2 regions of the Acidiphilium sp. 34-64-41 genome follow, and region 2 is predicted to be linked to the other one. Evidence: predicted binding sites of a transcription regulator. Region 2 holds the regulator's gene; the other holds the start of a gene.

Region 1 (4,382 bases), on a different contig from region 2:
CCAAGAACGTCTTGAATCTTGTGAGTCGTTTATGATTCGGTTGTAACCGGATCGATTCCCGCACGGGTTTTTACTCACAAAGCTGCACGTTCAACGGGGCGCAGGGGCAGAACCGCTGGCATTGCCTACTGACGGACCGCAGCCAGCCAGACGCGGTCGGTATCAGTCTTCTCGTGGTATCGCTTGTTCGACCCGTCGGTCGGGGATGAGCCAGAGCAGCGCGACCAGGGCGTAGAGGGCATCGGCCAGGGTGGTGTTGATGAAGGCGAGGATGATTCCGGTGGTGTAGAGGATGGGGGAGGTTTTGCCTTTCAGGTCGCGCCCGATGGCCTTGGAGAGGGCCGAGTTGCTGCCTTGGGCGCGGATGATGGTGGTTTGCAGGATGTACCAGGCGATGGCGGGCATCAGCAGGGCGAGGCCGTAGAGGGCGGTTGGGATTGGGGCGGTGTGGTGTGCGCCGAGCCAGGCGGTGGCGAAGGGGATGAGTGACAGCCAGAACAGCAGGTGCAAATTGGCCCAGAGGATGGCGCCGGTGACGCGCGGGACGAGCTGGAAGAAATGGTGGTGGTTGTTCCAGTAGATTGCGACATAGACGAAACTGAGGATGTAGCTGACGAAGGTTGGGGCGGCGGTGGCGAGTGCGGTGAGGCTGGTGCCGTGCGGGATTTTCAGGTCGAGCACCATGATGGTGATGATGACGGCGATGACGCCATCGCTGAAGGCGGCCAGACGGTCTTTTTCCATTCCTGGAGCTTTTTCATGGTTTCAAAATCGGTGCAACGCGGCGTGACCGGTTCGGCAAAAAGAAAGGCCGTGGATTGCTCCACGGCCTTTTTGACGTATCAGCGGAAGGCGGTGGATCAGAAATCCATATCGCCCATGCCGCCCATGCCGCCCATACCGCCGCCGCCGCCACCCTGGGGTGCCTTTTTCTCGGGGCGTTCGGCGACCATGGCTTCGGTCGTCACCAGCAGGCCGGCCACCGAGGCGGCGTCCTGCAGGGCGGTGCGGACCACTTTGGTCGGGTCGATGATGCCGGCCTTGACCAGATCCTTGAACTCGCCGGACTGGGCATCGAAGCCCCAACCGTAGTCGTCCTTGTCGAGCACTTTGCCGGAGATCACGGCGCCGTCTTCACCTGCGTTTTCGGCGATCTGGCGCATCGGGACCAGGATTGCCTTGCGGATGATGTCGATGCCGAAGCGTTGATCGTCGTTGTCGGCCTTGACCTTGGAGAGGATCAGCGAGGCGCGTGCGAGGGCGACGCCGCCGCCGGGGACAATGCCTTCTTCGACGGCTGCGCGGGTTGCGTGCAAAGCGTCGTCAACGCGATCCTTGCGCTCTTTCACTTCGGCTTCCGAGGCGCCACCGACGCGGATGACCGCGACGCCGCCGGCGAGCTTGGCGAGGCGTTCCTGCAGCTTCTCGCGATCGTAGTCCGAGGTGGTTTCCTCGACCTGCGCGCGGATCTGGTTGCAGCGGCCGGTGATGTCGGCCTTTTTGCCGGCGCCTTCGACGATGGTGGTGTTTTCCTTCTCGATCAACACCTTCTTCGCACGGCCGAGCATGGCGAGCGTGACGGTTTCCAGCTTGATGCCGAGGTCTTCGCTGATGACCTGACCACCCGTGAGGATCGCGAGGTCTTCCAGCATCGCCTTGCGGCGATCACCGAAGCCCGGTGCCTTGACGGCTGCGATTTTGAGGCCGCCACGGAGTTTATTCACGACCAGGGTCGCGAGGGCTTCGCCTTCGACGTCTTCAGCGATGATCAGCAAGGGCTTGCCGGACTGGACGATGGATTCGAGCAGCGGCAGCATCGGCTGGAGGCCGGAGAGCTTCTTTTCGTGGATCAGGATGTAGGGGTTATCCAGGTCCGCGACCATCTTTTCCGGGTTGGTGATGAAGTAGGGCGAGACATAGCCGCGGTCGAACTGCATGCCCTCGACCACATCGAGCTCGGTCTGGATGCCCTTGGCTTCTTCGACGGTGATGACACCCTCGTTGCCGACCTTCTGCATCGCTTCGGAGATCATCTTGCCGATTTCGGCTTCGCCGTTGGCTGAGATGGTGCCGACCTGGGCGGTTTCGGTCGGGTTGTTGATCTTTTTGGTGCGCTTCTTCAGCTCTTCGACGACGGCGATCACGGCCTTATCGATGCCGCGCTTCAAGTCCATCGGGTTCATGCCGGCGGCGACGGCTTTGACGCCTTCGCGGACGATGGCCTGGGCGAGAACGGTGGCGGTGGTGGTGCCGTCACCGGCGAGGTCGTTGGTGCGCGAAGCGACTTCGCGGACCATCTGGGCACCCATGTTCTCGAAGCGATCGGAAAGCTCGATTTCCTTCGCAACGGTGACACCGTCCTTGGTGATGCGCGGCGAGCCGAAGCTCTTTTCGAGGACGACGTTGCGGCCTTTGGGGCCGAGCGTGACTTTTACCGCGTTGGCGAGAACGTCGACGCCGCGGAGCATACGCTCACGGGCATCGGCTGAAAAACGAACGTCTTTGGCAGCCATGGTTGTGTTCCTTTTAGAAAATTATGGGGTCGGGAAGGTTCAGGCGGCCTTTTTCTTGGCGGCCGGGGTGCCTTCGATGACGCCCATGATGTCGGATTCCTTCATGATCAACAGCTCTTCGCCGTCGAGCTTCACTTCGGTGCCGGACCATTTGCCGAACAGGATGCGGTCGCCGGCCTTGACGTCGAGCGCCACGATGGCGCCGGCTTCATTGCGCGCGCCTGCACCGACGGCGATGACTTCGCCTTCCATCGGCTTTTCCTTGGCGGTGTCGGGGATGATGATGCCACCGGCGGTCTTTTCCTCGGCGTTCAGCCGGCGGACGACCACACGGTCGTGGAGGGGACGGAATTTCATCGGATCGCTCCTGATTTGGTTACGGTCGTAAACGGCTCAGCCGGCGCCGACCCTGAAGAGGCATCAGGCGCTGCTAGCACTCTCATCGGGAGAGTGCCAGACGTTTAAATCTTGGGTGGTGATGTGTCAAGACCGGCAGCACTTTGGGGTGTTGAGTGCTAATGCATTGATATCGCAGATTTTTCTTGCCAGACCCCCCGGTTGTCATGCCATGTTCATGAAACAGAGGACGCGGTGGCACAGGGCTTTTTCAACGGGTTATGAGGGTGATGCCATGAGTTTAAGTAAGCAATTACAAGGGTATCGGCTGACGACGGCGGAAATTTTGTATCATATGCCGGACCATCCGGGTGTTTTGCAGAGTTTTGTCTGGCAGGAGTTGGACATTGCGCCGCGCTACCCGGTTTTGAACGGATTTCTGGCGTTTTGGGCGCGGCAGATCGAGGGGCGGTTGCACTCGGTACGGGTGGGTTCGGCGGCGTTGATTTCGCCGGGCGAGCTGCGGCATGGCAGTTTGCTGACGTTGCAGTAGTCGGTGCGTGCGGATGACGTGAACGTCGCGGCCGGTAGCGTTGCGCGGCGGACACGGCGCGGATTTTTGGGTTGTGACGCTGCGTTTGGTCAGTGAATTTTAAGGATTTGGTGCGATAAGTGCTCGTCTTGCAAGGTCGGGCAATGGGTCGTTTGGAGGTCATCTTTAGGTTGGTGGGTGCGCTGTTTCTGCTGGCGGTGACAGGGGTGGTCGCGCGGGCGGATGGTGTGGCACCGGGGCTCAATCCGGCGGTGGTTGCGGCGGAAACCCGCGTGGCGCTTGGATTTGCCGTGCAGGGTACCCACTACAGCGAGGGTTTCGCCGGCGCATCCGACCAGGAAAACGGCGTGTTGCCGGGGTTTACCGCGGAAGCATCGCGGTTGGGGCCATTGCTGGGGCTGCCAGGTATTTATTCCGGCGTGGTGTATGATTTTTCCGGCGGGCCGCTGGCCTATAACGGGTTTATCCAGGGCGGCGCGGCACCGGGATTGTCGCCGTATGACGCGACCGATCATGCGCGCTTCAATACGATTGAAGTACGATTGGGGAGGGCGTTGGCGCTTTCGACGGCGGTCGATGTGATTCCGTTTGTCACGGCCGGGTATCAGAACTGGTATCGCGATGTCGGAGGTGCCGGTGGGTACGGTGAGTTCTACCGGGCGGCGATCGCTGGTGTCGGCGCGCGGTTCGACGTTGCAGTGAGTGATCGGTTAGTGATTTCAGCGACGGCGGAGGGGCTTGCGGTGGTTGGCGGGCGTGCTTCGGCGCCCGCCTTGGGGTTTGCTGCGGGATTTGGGACCAGCGGTGAGGAGGCGGTTCATCTCGGTGCCGATTGGCGGTTGAGCAATGCCTTGCATCTGTTCGCCGGGCTTGGGGTTCGGCACTTCAATTATGCCGGATCGGCGTTGAACAATGGTTTTTACGAGCCGCCGAGTAGTACGCTGGTGGTGCGCAGTGAAGTTGGGGTGGCATTCGGCTTT
Region 2 (12,937 bases):
GAGCCGGCCGCGCATCGGCAGGAAATCGTAGCAGGCCTGGGCGATATCGCGCCGGTTTTCCCGCACCAGCAACCCATCGAGCTTCGCCCACAGCGCGTGCAGATGCAGCACGTCTGATGCGGCATAGGCGCATTGCTCGGCGGTCAGTTCGGGTGCGCCCCAATCGCTGGTCTGCTGCTGCTTGGACAGATCGACGCCGATGAGATCGCGGCACAAATCCTTCAACCCATGCCGGTCGGTGTAGGTGCGGATCAGTTTCGAGGCGATTTTGGTGCAGATCACCGGCGCGGTCATCACGCCGAGCCCATTGTAGAGTGCGGCGACATCGAATCGGGCGAAGTGAAAAATCTTGATCACGTCCGGGTTGGTCAACAGCGCCTTCAAATTGGGGCAATCAGCCCCACGGCCGCCCATCGCCGGCGGAATGATCTGGACCAGATGCGCGGTACCATCACCGGCCGATAGCTGCACCAGGCAGAGCCGGTCGCGCCTGGGGTCGAGGCCCATGGTTTCGGTATCGATCGCGACCATCGCGCCGAACGTGATGCCATCCGGCAGATCGTGGCGATGGATGTGAATGGTCGCGCCGGCGGCAAACTGCGTCTGGCTCATGTGATTTTCCAACAAATTTGTAAGGATCGGCCTGGCGCCCCACTGAAATGCCCCACCAAAATGCCCAGGAGAAGACTCGAACTTCCACAGCCTTGCGGCCACAGGCACCTGAAGCCTGCGCGTCTACCATTTCGCCACCTGGGCATGGGGGCTTTCGAGCGCCGCACCACGAGGCGGCAACCGATGAGCCGCGCTTTAGCGAAGCCGCCTGCGCCCGTCAATGCGCCAAGCCGCGGGCAGTTGTCTTGCCGCGGGTGATCGTGCGACCATTTTATAGAGCAACCCCAGGAGATTTCATGGCATCGCGCAAGATCGCAACGGTTTTCGGCGCCTCCGGTTTTATCGGCCGCTACGTGGTCAAGCGCCTGGCTGATCAGGGCTATATGGTCCGCGCCGCGATGCGCGATACCGAGGCCGGGGCGTTTCTGCGCCCGCTCGGCGGCGTCGGGCAGATCGTGCCGCTCTATGCGCCGCTCGATAACGAGGCGGCGGTGCGCCGGTCGGTCGAGTCGGCGGATGTGGTGATCAATCTGGTCGGGATTCTGGCCGAGCGGCGGCGCGGCGATTTCGAGCGCGTGCAGCACGCCGGTGCCGGCATGATCGCGCGCCTTGCGGCGGCGGGCGGCGTTGCCCGGCTGATCCAGATCTCGGCGATCGGCGCCGACCCCACCAGCGCCAGCCAATACGCACGCAGCAAGGGCGCCGGCGAACTTGCGGTGCGCGCCGCATTTCCGACCGCGACGATCCTGCGCCCCTCGATCGTGTTCGGGCCGGAGGATCAGTTTTTCAACCGGTTCGGCGCGATGGCGGCGATCTCGCCCGCTTTGCCGGTGATCGAAGGCGAAACCCGATTCCAGCCGGTCTATGTTGGTGATGTCGCACAGGCGGTCATGGCGGCGCTCGCGCAGCCGGACACAATGGGCCAGACCTATGAGCTCGGCGGGCCGGACATCGAAACCTTCCGCGCGCTGATGGCCTATATCCTGCATGAGACCGGCCGGCACCGCGCGTTGATCGCGCTGCCGCGCTGGCTCGCAGGTCTGCAGGCGAGCGTGCTGGAACATCTGCCGGGCAAACTGCTCACGCGCGATCAATTATTGCTGCTGCGCCGGGACAATGTGGTCTCCCCCGGCGCGCTGACGCTGGCGAGCCTCGGCATCACGCCGACGCCGATCCGCCTGATCGTGCCCGATTACCTGCGCCGCTACCGGGTCGGCGGCAAGGGAAAACCGAGCTGAATTGGCGATAGGTCCGATTATGATCCTATTTATCGGCGCGCCCGGTGATCAGCGTAGCGCGCAATGCAGAAAAACAACGAACTATAATACCGGTCCTGTCGTATAAGTAAAATATTGCTGGCATCGGCCCGTTTGATCGGATAAACGAAATCCGAACAGTAAAATAACGGAAACGGAGTTGTGCCGATGACCGAGCACATGCAGCAATTCGTGCGCCTGCCGCAGCAACCGCCCCAAAAACGCGGCGTGGTGGAGCGCCGCGAGGATTTTGGCGAGATCTATCGGGAGTTCGATCAGGCCGGCGCCGCCGCCCAGGCGAGCCGTTGCAGCCAATGCGGGATTCCGTTCTGCCAGATCCATTGCCCGCTCGGGAACAACATCCCCGACTGGCTGAAACTCTCCGCCGAGGGACGGTTGGAGGAGGCGTATGAAATCTCCGCCGCGACCAACACCTTCCCCGAAATCTGCGGCCGCATCTGCCCGCAGGACCGGCTGTGCGAAGGCAATTGCGTGATCGAAAAGGGCTTCGAGAGCGTGACCATCGGCGCGGTCGAGCGCTTCATCACCGATACCGCGTTCGAGCAGGGCTGGGTCCGCCCGATCCGCCCGCGGCGCGAACGCGCGCAGTCGATCGGCATCATCGGCGCCGGCCCGGCCGGTCTCGCGGCCGCCGAGGCGCTGCGCCGCCAAGGCTATCAAATCCATGTCTACGACCGGCACGACCGGATGGGCGGCTTGCTGATCTATGGCATTCCCGGCTTCAAGCTGGAAAAACCGATCGTCGAGCGCCGCCGCCTATGGCTGGAAGACGGCGGCATTCAGTTTCACCTGAACCAGGACATCGGCGGCGCACTGAGCTTTGAAGCACTGCGCGGCCGACACGATGCCGTGCTGATCGCAACCGGGGTCTACAAAGCCCGCGAAATCGCGGCCCCCGGGTCCGGCCTGCACGGCATCGTGCCGGCGCTCGATTACCTGATCGCCTCGAACCGCAAGGGATTGGGCGACGACGTGCCGGATTACGACTCCGGCCTGCTCAACGCCGCCGGCAAGCGCGTGGTGGTGATCGGCGGCGGCGATACCGCGATGGATTGCGTGCGCACCGCCATCCGCCAGGACGCCGCCTCGGTCACCTGCCTGTACCGGCGCGACCGGGCGAACATGCCCGGCTCGATGCGCGAGGTCACCAACGCGATCGACGAGGGCATCGAATTCACCTGGCTCGCCGCACCCGAAGCGTTTCTGGGCGGTGATCACGTCACCGGCGTGCGCGCGGTGCGGATGCACCTCGGCCTCGCCGATGCATCGGGCCGGCAGATCGTCGAACCGGTTGTCGGATCGTCCTTCACGATCGAGGCCGATCTGGTCATCAAGGCCCTGGGATTCGACCCCGAAGACCTGCCCGGTGCCTTCAACGAGCCCGGTCTGGCACTGACCCGTTGGGGAACCTTGAAGGTTGGCTCGAAGGATTTCATGACCGCGCTGCCCGGCGTATTTGCCGCCGGCGACATCGTGCGCGGCGCGAGCCTGGTGGTCTGGGCGATCAAGGACGGGCGCGACGCCGCGGCCGCGATGCATCAATATCTCGAACAGAGCGCGTCGTTCGCGACCGCAGCGGAGTGAATGCGATGACCGAAGAGACAGCAGCGGAATTTCTCGCAGCCTGGCACAGCAATGTCGCGAAACTCGCCGGCAGCTACGATCCCGCGCAGGAGCACGACAATTGCGGCGTCGGCCTGATCGCCGCCCTCGACGGCAAAAAGCGCCGCGATGTGGTCGTTGCCGGGATCAACGCGCTCAAGGCCGTCTGGCACCGCGGCGCGGTCGACGCCGATGGCAAGACCGGCGATGGCGCGGGAATTCACGTGGAAATTCCACAGGATTTCTTTGCCGATGCGGTGGAGCGCGGTGGCGACCGGATGCGCCAGGGCCCGATCGCGGTCGGCATGGTGTTCCTGCCCAAGACCGATCTTTCGGCGCAGGAGCGCTGCCGTCAGATCATCGAAACCGAGATCCTGAATTTCGGCTACCGCATCTACGGCTGGCGGCAGGTGCCGATCGATGTTGCGTGCATCGGCGAAAAAGCCAATGCGACGCGGCCGGAAATCGAACAGATCATGATCTGGAACGCGCTCGGCAAGGCCGAAGCCGATTACGAGCGCGATCTCTACATCATTCGCCGCCGCATCGAAAAATCCGCGATCGAGGCGCAGATTCCCGAACTCTATATCTGCTCGCTGTCATGCCGCTCGATCATCTACAAAGGCATGTTCCTTGCCCAGAGCCTGACCGAATTCTACCCCGATCTGCTCGATGATCGTTTCGTCTCGCGCTTTGCGATCTATCATCAACGCTATTCCACCAACACGTTCCCGACCTGGCGGCTCGCGCAGCCGTTCCGCACGCTCGCGCACAACGGCGAAATCAACACACTGGCCGGCAACGTCAACTGGATGAAAAGCCACGAGACCCGCCTGTCGGCCACCGTGCTCAACAATCATCTCGATGACATCAAGCCGGTGATCCAGGCCGGCAGCTCCGACACCGCGACGCTCGATGCCGTGTTCGAACTGCTGATCCACGGTGGGCGCGACGCGCCGATGGCAAAGACGCTGATGATTCCACCAGCGATGGGCAGCAATGCCACGATGAAAACCGCCCATCGCGACCTGATCGCCTATTGCAACGCGGTGATGGAACCGTGGGACGGCCCGGCCGCGATCACCGCGACCGATGGCCGCTTCGTCATCGCCGGGCTCGACCGCAACGGGTTGCGCCCGCTGCGCTTCACCAAGACCAGCGATGATCTGCTGATCATCGGCTCGGAAACCGGCATGGTGAAACTCGATGAAATCCGCATCATCGAACGCGGCCATGTCGGTCCGGGCGAGACCATCGCGGTCGATCTCGCCAGCGGCCGGTTTTATCACCACAACGAAATGATGGATGTGCTGGCGGCGCGCCAGGATTTCGGCGCCTGGACCAAGCGGATCACCGTGATCGATCATATCGTGAAAACCGATGCGCCGGAGCCCGTGCTGTTCGCCGGCGAAGACCTCCGCCGCCGCCAGCTCGGTGTCGGCTACACGCTCGAGGAACTCGAACTGATCCTGCACCCAATGGTCGAGGACGCGGGCGAGGCGATCGGCTCGATGGGCGATGACACGCCGATCGCCGTGTTATCGGAGCGTTATCGTGGCCTGCACAATTACTTCCGGCAGAATTTTTCGCAAGTGACCAATCCCGCGATCGACAGCCTGCGGGAATCGCGCGTGATGTCGCTCAAGACCCGGCTCGGCAATCTGGGCAACGTGCTCGATGAAGATTCCGAGCAATGCGATCTGTTGCAGCTGGACAGCCCGGTTTTGTCGACCGCCGAGTTCGATGCGATGCGCCGCACCATGGGTGTGAACGCCTGCGTGGTCGATTGCACGTTTCCCGTCGCCGCCGGCGAGGCCGGGTTGCGCGCCGCCATCGAACGCATCCGCCGCGAGGCCGAGGAAGGTGTGCGCGCCGGCCGCACTCATGTTATTCTGACTGACGAAGCCTTCAACGAAACCCACGCCCCGATCCCGATGATCCTCGCGACCGGCGCGGTGCACACGCATCTCGTGCGCCAGTCGCTGCGGACGTTCACCAGCCTGAACGTGCGCGCGGCGGAATGCATGGATGTGCATTATTTCGCCGTGCTGATCGGCGTCGGCGCCACCACGATCAACGCCTATCTCGCGCAGGAAAGCATCGCGGACCGCCATCGGCGCGGCCTGTTCGGCACGCTGTCGCTGAAAGATTGCGTCGGGCGCTACAAGAAAGCCGTGAGCAAGGGTCTGCTCAAGGTGATGTCGAAACTCGGCATCTCGGTGATTTCATCCTATCGCGGCGGCTATAATTTCGAGGCGATCGGCCTGTCGCGCGCTTTGGTCGCTGAGTTTTTCCCAGGCATGCTCTCGCGACCGCATGGGATTCCGATGCGGTGACCCTGCCGGTCGGTGGCGTGTATCGTCTGCGCCGCCAGGGCGAGACCCATGCGTTCGATGGCGGCATGGTGCACATGCTGCAAACCGCGGTCGCGACCGATAGCTACACGCTCTACAAAAAATACGCCGATGCCGTGCACAGCCAAGCCCCCGTCGCCCTGCGCGACCTGCTCGATTTCCGCCGCGAGGGGCTGACACCAATTCCGGTCGATGAGGTGGAGAGCATCACCGAGATCAGAAAACGCCTGTTGGCACCAGGCATTTCGCTCGGTGCCCTCTCGCCGGAAGCGCATGAGACGCTCTCGATCGCGATGAACCGGATCGGCGCACGATCGGATTCCGGCGAAGGCGGCGAAGATGCCGAGCGCGCGAAACCCCGCGCCAACGGCGATAACGCATCCTCCGCAATCAAGCAGATCGCGTCCGGCCGGTTCGGCGTCAACGCCGAATATCTCAACAACTGCCGCGAGATCGAGATCAAAGTGGCCCAGGGCGCCAAGCCGGGCGAGGGTGGCCAGCTGCCCGGCTTCAAGGTGACCGGCCTGATCGCCAAGCTGCGCCACGCGACACCGGGCGTCATGCTGATCAGCCCGCCGCCGCATCACGATATCTATTCGATCGAGGATCTGGCTCAGCTGATCTATGATCTGAAACAGATCAACCCGCAGGCCAGCGTCTGCGTGAAACTGGTTTCACGATCCGGAATCGGAACGATTGCTGCTGGCGTCGCCAAGGCAAAGGCTGATGCGATCCTGATTTCGGGCCATTCCGGCGGTACCGGCGCGAGCCCGCAAAGCTCGATCAAATACGCCGGCCTGCCCTGGGAAATGGGCCTGTCGGAAGCGCATCAGGTCCTGATGCTCAACCGCCTGCGCCACAAGGTGAAACTGCGCACCGATGGCGGCATCAAGACGGGGCGCGACGTGGTGATCGCCGCCATGCTCGGCGCCGAGGAATTCGGCATCGGCACCGCATCGCTCGTCGCCATGGGCTGCATCATGGTGCGGCAGTGCCATTCCAACACCTGCCCGGTCGGCGTGTGCACGCAAGATGAGGCGTTGCGTGCGAAGTTTGAAGGTACACCTGAGAAAGTCATCAATTTGTTCTCGTTCGTGGCCGAGGATGTCCGGCATATCCTGGCCTCGCTCGGCGTGCGCCATCTGGCGGATGTGATCGGGCGGACCGATTACCTGCACCAGGTCTCGCGCGGCTCTGAGATTCTCGACGATCTCGATCTGAACGCGATTCTCGCCCAGGCCGACCCCGGCCCGCACGCGCGCTACTGCACGCTCGAAGGCCGCAACGAAGTGCCCGAAACGCTCGATGCCCAGATGATCGCGGATGCCGGCGCGTTCTTCGAGCGCGGTGAAAAAATGCAGCTGCAATACGGCATCCGCAATACCCATCGCGCAATCGGTACCAAGTTTTCATCGCGCATCGTGCGGACCATGAAGGGCATGGACCTCAAGCCCGATCATGTCACCGTGCGCCTGCGCGGTGCGGCCGGCCAGTCGCTCGGCGCGTTCGCGGTCCAGGGGCTGAAACTGGAAGTCTTCGGCGACGCCAACGACTATGTCGGCAAAGGCCTGTCGGGTGCGACCATCGTGGTGCGCCCGGCACCATCCTCGAACATGATCAGCAACGAAAACACCATCATCGGCAACACCTGCCTCTATGGGGCCACGGCAGGTAAATTATTCGCCGCCGGCCAGGCGGGCGAGCGCTTCGCGGTCCGCAACTCCGGCGCCGTCGCCGTCATCGAAGGCTCAGGCTCGAACGCCTGCGAATACATGACCGGCGGCACCGTGGTCATTCTGGGTGCGACCGGCGATAATTTCGGCGCCGGCTTCACCGGCGGCATCGCCTTCGTCTACGACGCCAGCGATGATTTCGAGCTGCGGATCAACCCGGAAACACTATTATGGAACCGTGTTTCCGAGCCCTACTGGGCCGACCAACTGCGCGCCCTGGTCACCGAACACGCACGCGAAACCCAGAGCCGCTACGCCGAAGCACTGCTGAACGCATGGGACCGCACCATCCAGCACGTCTGGATGATCGTACCACGCGATTACGCAAAATTCCTGCCCGTGCCAATGATGACGGCAGACCGCGTGCTGGTGCCGGCGGAGTAATGCCGGTTGGTGGTAGGGGCGCTTGAAGTAAGCAAGGCCAGGGGCTCTGCCCCTGGACCCCGTTAAAGGCGGAGCCTTTAAAATCCATTAGTTTTAGGCAAGGGGAGGGCGACCCAGGCCAGATGCTCACTTCAAGCGCCCCCACCACCGGCCAGCATCACCCGCAATGCGCTGACACGAACTGCCTGAGTGCCCGGCCGCGGTGGCTGATGGCGGCTTTGGTGGGTTTGTCCATTTCGCCGAAGCTCTGGGTTGCGCCGGCGGGGATGAAGATCGGGTCGTAGCCGAAGCCGCTGGCTCCGCGCGGCGTGGCGGCGATGTGGCCGTGGCAGTAGCCGAGGTAGGTTGCGGTTTTGCCATCCGGCGTCGCGAGGCAGATGGCGCAGGCGAAGGCGGCGTGATCGTTGGTGCGGGTGGCTGCGATGATGCGCGCCATGGCCTGGGTGTAGCCGCCGGCTTCGGTGGCGAAGCGCGCCGAGCGTACGCCGGGGGCGTTGGCCATGGCGCTGACCAGCAGGCCGGAATCATCGGCGAGCGCCCAGGTGTCGCTGGCGCGTGCGGCTTCCAGGGCCTTGATTTGTGCGTTGCCCGCGAAGTCCGGCGCGGTTTCCGCCGGTTCGGGCAGACCCAGCGCGCTCGATGCGACGCAGTTCAACCCGAACGGTGCCAGCAGCAGGGCGAACTCCGCGAGTTTGCCCGGGTTATGGGTCGCGATGATCAGCCGCTGGCCGCCTTCGAGCCGCATCACGCCGCCTCGATGGCCGCGGTCTGGGCGGCGAACAGCGCGGCGGTGCCGCTGCGGGCGAGGCCGAGCAAGGCGGTGAAGGCGGCTTCGTCGAAGGTCGCCTGTTCCGCCGTCGCCTGGATTTCGACGATGCCGCCCGCGGCGGTCAGCACGAAATTCGCATCGGCCTCGGCGTTGGAATCTTCGGCATAGTCGAGGTCGAGCACCGGGCGGCCCTCGAATATGCCGCAGGATACCGCGGCGACCTGGCCGATCAGCGGGTTGGCCTTGAGCACGTTGTTGGCCTGGAGTTTCCTGATCGCGAGCGCCAGGGCCACGTAGGAGCCGGTGATCGCGGCGCAGCGGGTGCCGCCATCGGCGTTCAGCACGTCGCAATCGAGGGTGATGCTCATTTCACCGAGCAATTTCCGATCGACCACGGCGCGCAGGCTGCGGCCGATCAGGCGCTGGATTTCCTGGGTGCGGCCGGATTGCTTGCCGCGCGCCGCTTCGCGGTCGCCGCGGGTGTGGGTGGCGCGCGGCAGCATGCCGTATTCCGCCGTCACCCAACCCAGGCCGGTGTTGCGCAGAAAGCCGGGCACGCGGGATTCCACGCTGGCGGCGCACAGCACTTCGGTGCCGCCCATGCGGATCAGCGCCGAGCCTTCCGCGTGGTGGGAAAAGCCGGTGACGATTTCAACGCGGCGCAGCGCATCGGCCGTGCGGCCGCTGGGTCGTGTGGGGGTGTTCATGATGGGGGCTCCGGTGCGGTTGCGATGGTTGCTTGATTTTCGCCCCGCGATAGCCTCTTCTCGGCGGATGGACCAGTCACCCCCGCGACCGCCGCGCACGTTTCAGTCAGGCGCCCCGACCAAACGGCCGCCCGGGCTCGATGCCCGATCGGCTGCGGTGTTGCGCGAAATTGTCGAGCAATATGTCGAAACCGGTGAGCCGGTAGGCAGCCGGACGTTATCGCGCCTGTTGCCGCTGGGCCTGTCGCCAGCGACGATCCGTAATGTCATGGCCGATCTGACCGAGGCGGGATTGCTGTTTTCGCCGCATATTTCGGCCGGGCGCCTGCCGACCGACCGGGGGTTGCGGCTGTTCGTCGATGGGTTGCTGCATTTCGGTGAATTATCTGATGAGGAGCGCGAGCGGATCGAGGCGGCGCTCGCGCAGTCCGGCCGGTCGGTGCAGGACACGCTGACCGAGGCTTCCACCCTGTTGTCGGGCTTGTCGTCGGCGGCGGGCATCGTGCTGGCGCCGAAATCGGAAGGGGCGGTCAAGCATATCGAATTCGTACCGCTCAGCTCCGGCCGGGCGCTGGTGGTGCTGGTTTCGGCGGATGGCCAGGTAGAGAACCGGGTGATTGAGACGCCGCTCGGCCTGCCGCCGTCGGCGTTGCAAGAGGCGAGCAATTATTTGAACGCGCAATTATCGGGCCTGTCGCTGGCCGATCTGCGGCTGCGGGTGGCGGCGGACATGAATGCGGACCGTTCGGCGCTCGACTCGATCGCGGCGGGCATTGTCGAGGCGGGTCTCGCCACCTGGTCGGGTGAGGGGCGGGGCGGGTCGTTGATCGTGCGCGGGCAGGGGCGGTTGCTGGCGGATATCGATCAGGTCGACAAGCTGGCCTCGCTGCAACAATTGTTCGAGCGGCTGGAAGCGCAGGAGACCATGCTGAAACTGCTCGAACTGGCCGAACAATCGGACGGGGTGCGGATTTTCATCGGCGCGGAGAGCGGCCTGTTCGGCGCGTCCGGCATGTCGATGGTGGTCGCCCCGGCACGCAATCGGAACGATCGGATCGTCGGCGCGATCGGCGTGATCGGCCCGAGCCGGATCAATTACGGCAAGATCATTCCGGTGGTCGATTACACCGCGAGGGTGATCGGCCGCCTGCTCGGCTGACAGCGCGGCCCGGCGGCCGCGCTGTCGTTCAGCTCAATGTTTGTCGGCCTTGACGATCAGGATGTGGAAACTCCCCGGTGCGAACTCGGGCTTGCCGTAGCTCTTGCCCGGTGCCGGCGGCAGGGTTTTGACGATGGTGGCGGCTGAAAGATAGGCGGTCTGGGTTGCCTGATCGAACGCCATGGTGCGGGCGGTGGGGGCGGTTTTCAGGGTCTGGACGATTTTATAGCCGTGCTTGCCGGCCGCGCCGATCACCGTGAGGGTACCATCGATGCTGGGGGCGAAGGCGAGGTTGCGCGAGGGGTCGAACCGCATCGCATCGGAAAACGCCGGAATCGGCAGGGTGGCCAGGATGCGCCCGGAGCGCGCCGCGACGACATCGACCGCGTGATTGCGGCAGGACACGAACAGCCGTTGGCGGGCCCGATCGATCGCAAGGCCGGTGGGGCCGTGGCAGGTGGGGGCTACGTTGATTCGCCGCATGATCTTCAGCGTGCGGGTGTTCACCACCGCGATCTGATCGGCCGAGTTGAGGTTGAGATAGGCGGTGCCGCGGCCATCGGTGACGATGAATTCGGGATCGGCGTGGAACGGGATGCGTTTGATGATTTTGCCGGTGCGGGCATCGATCGCGATCAGCGCCTGGGTTTTTTCATTGGGCACGAAGACACGTTCGGTCGCGGGGTCGTAGGCGATGGCGTCCGGGCCGGGGGCGACGTCGATGGTCTTGATCGGTTTGAGGGTCTTCAGGTTGAACATCGTGACCGTGCCGGCAATGCCCGCGGTCGCGAAGCCGCGATTGAGGCGCGGCGCGAGGGCGATGCCGTGGGCCCCATCGATCGGGGCGATGGTGGCGATGAGTTCCCGCGTCGCGATATCGACCACGACGACGCGGTCGCCCTCCGCCGCGAACAGGCGGTTGGTGCCGGGCTGGGTGGCCAGATAGTCCCATTTCACCGGTCCGGCGATCGGGATGCTGCCGGTCAGGGCGAACTGCGGCGGCGCGGCGGCGGCGATGGCGGGTAGGAGCGTCGCGGCGAGCGCGAGAGCCAGGCGAAATCGTGTCATCGATGATCCTTGATGTTGAACGATGCCCGGTTTTTGAAATGCCCCGGCGTGTGACGCAACCCAGGGTGAGGCAGTGTCATCGATTTGTCACTGTGGCGGTGCGGCGCGCTGCCAGGCCAGGGGCAGGCCAGCGATGTCGACCGCGATCGATCGCACACAGGTTGGCAGATGGATCACGCCGTTGCCATCGGTCCAGCGGGCGGTATCGCCGCTGGCGCGGGGGTGAAAGCCGGATTGGGCCAGATCGTCGGGGTTGAAGTGGCGGCGGCCGGCGCGCAGGGTGGTGATGGCGACGCCGAGTTCGCGACGGTCGTCCGACCCAGGATCGAAATGTGCGGGGATGAAGCGGTGCGAGCGGATGATCGCGCGGCCGCCGTGCACCAGCGGCACGGCGAAGCGCCCGGCGGCATCGCGCGCGGCGGGCCGGCCATCGATCCAGAGGCCGACCGTGGCGGCGGCTGCCGGGGCAAAGCCGAGCGCGCAGGCACGGTCGTGCAGCGCGGCGCGGCTGCGGCGCAAGCGGGCGCCGGCGGTGACCAGCGGCGCGCAGGCATCGCGGTCCCAGCGTTTCTGGCGCACCGGCCAGGATGAGGCGGTGCTGAAACCGGCGCGGTTGCCGGTATCGAGATAGGTTTCGCACGGTGCGGCTTCGGCCAGCACGATGTCATGCCGGGCGAGTTCGATGTGGTGATAGGTGATCGCGAGGCAATCCTGTTCCTGGATGATCGTGGCGCCGTTGACAAGTAGTTTCGCGGGGATCAGCACGCCGTCCAGCGCGATGGCGTGGTCGGGCGAGACCCGCAGGGCGCGGCGCGGCACGCTGTGCGCGAGCGCGCCGGCGGCGATGCGGATGGGTTGCACCCGGTGGGGTGCGGGGTGGGTCGCAAGGTCTGAGGTATGCTGGCCGACCCAGACGATCGGCTGCACGCCGGCGCTGGCGGTGATCACCGGATCGCCGACCGCGAGGTGTTCGACCGGGCGATAGCCGCTGGGGGTGAGGATGGCGGTGCCGCGCGCGAAGCACGGCGGGTCGTACGCCGGGGCGGGCGCGCTGGCGGCGGCGATGACCACGGCGCTGCCGCTGCCCGATGCGACGACGCTGAGCGCGGGCGCGCCGGCGAGCGCGAAACTGCCTTCGACGATGCCGGTCGCGGTCTCGATGGTGACCTGGCCGTTGCTTTGGGCGATGCGCGCGTCTGCCAGGGTCGGCAGCAGCAGGACATCGCCGCTGGTGAAGCCGGTGAGCGAGACCGCGGCACCGAGCAGGGGATC

What was found. Region 2 encodes HrcA, which represses chaperone genes, less so after heat shock. Its sites were predicted from a motif close to GTTNGCACTCNCNNNNNGNGAGTGCNAAC; they were not measured.
Region 1: groES (co-chaperone GroES) is a predicted target of HrcA. The motif match lies at 2,943-2,971, and genes of this name have one in related genera.

What each region holds. Positions count from the first base shown of each region.
Region 1 covers NZ_NCJX01000067.1:128-4,509, forward strand. Annotated here, with positions in the region: gene B7X49_RS13260 (TMEM175 family protein) at 163-744, opposite strand; gene groL (chaperonin GroEL) at 861-2,513, opposite strand; gene groES (co-chaperone GroES) at 2,553-2,870, opposite strand; gene B7X49_RS13275 (usg protein) at 3,145-3,402, shown strand; gene B7X49_RS13280 (hypothetical protein) at 3,576-4,382, shown strand, end outside.
Region 2 covers NZ_NCJX01000005.1:49,088-62,024, forward strand. Annotated here, with positions in the region: gene B7X49_RS01860 (ribonuclease D) at 1-612, opposite strand, end outside; tRNA gene B7X49_RS01865 (tRNA-Leu) at 674-756, opposite strand; gene B7X49_RS01870 (complex I NDUFA9 subunit family protein) at 909-1,850, shown strand; gene B7X49_RS01875 (NAD(P)-dependent oxidoreductase) at 2,037-3,473, shown strand; partial or broken gene gltB (glutamate synthase large subunit) at 3,479-7,962, shown strand; gene rdgB (RdgB/HAM1 family non-canonical purine NTP pyrophosphatase) at 8,120-8,707, opposite strand; gene rph (ribonuclease PH) at 8,707-9,438, opposite strand; gene hrcA (heat-inducible transcriptional repressor HrcA) at 9,506-10,597, shown strand; gene B7X49_RS01900 (YncE family protein) at 10,631-11,665, opposite strand; gene B7X49_RS01905 (Hint domain-containing protein) at 11,753-12,937, opposite strand, start outside.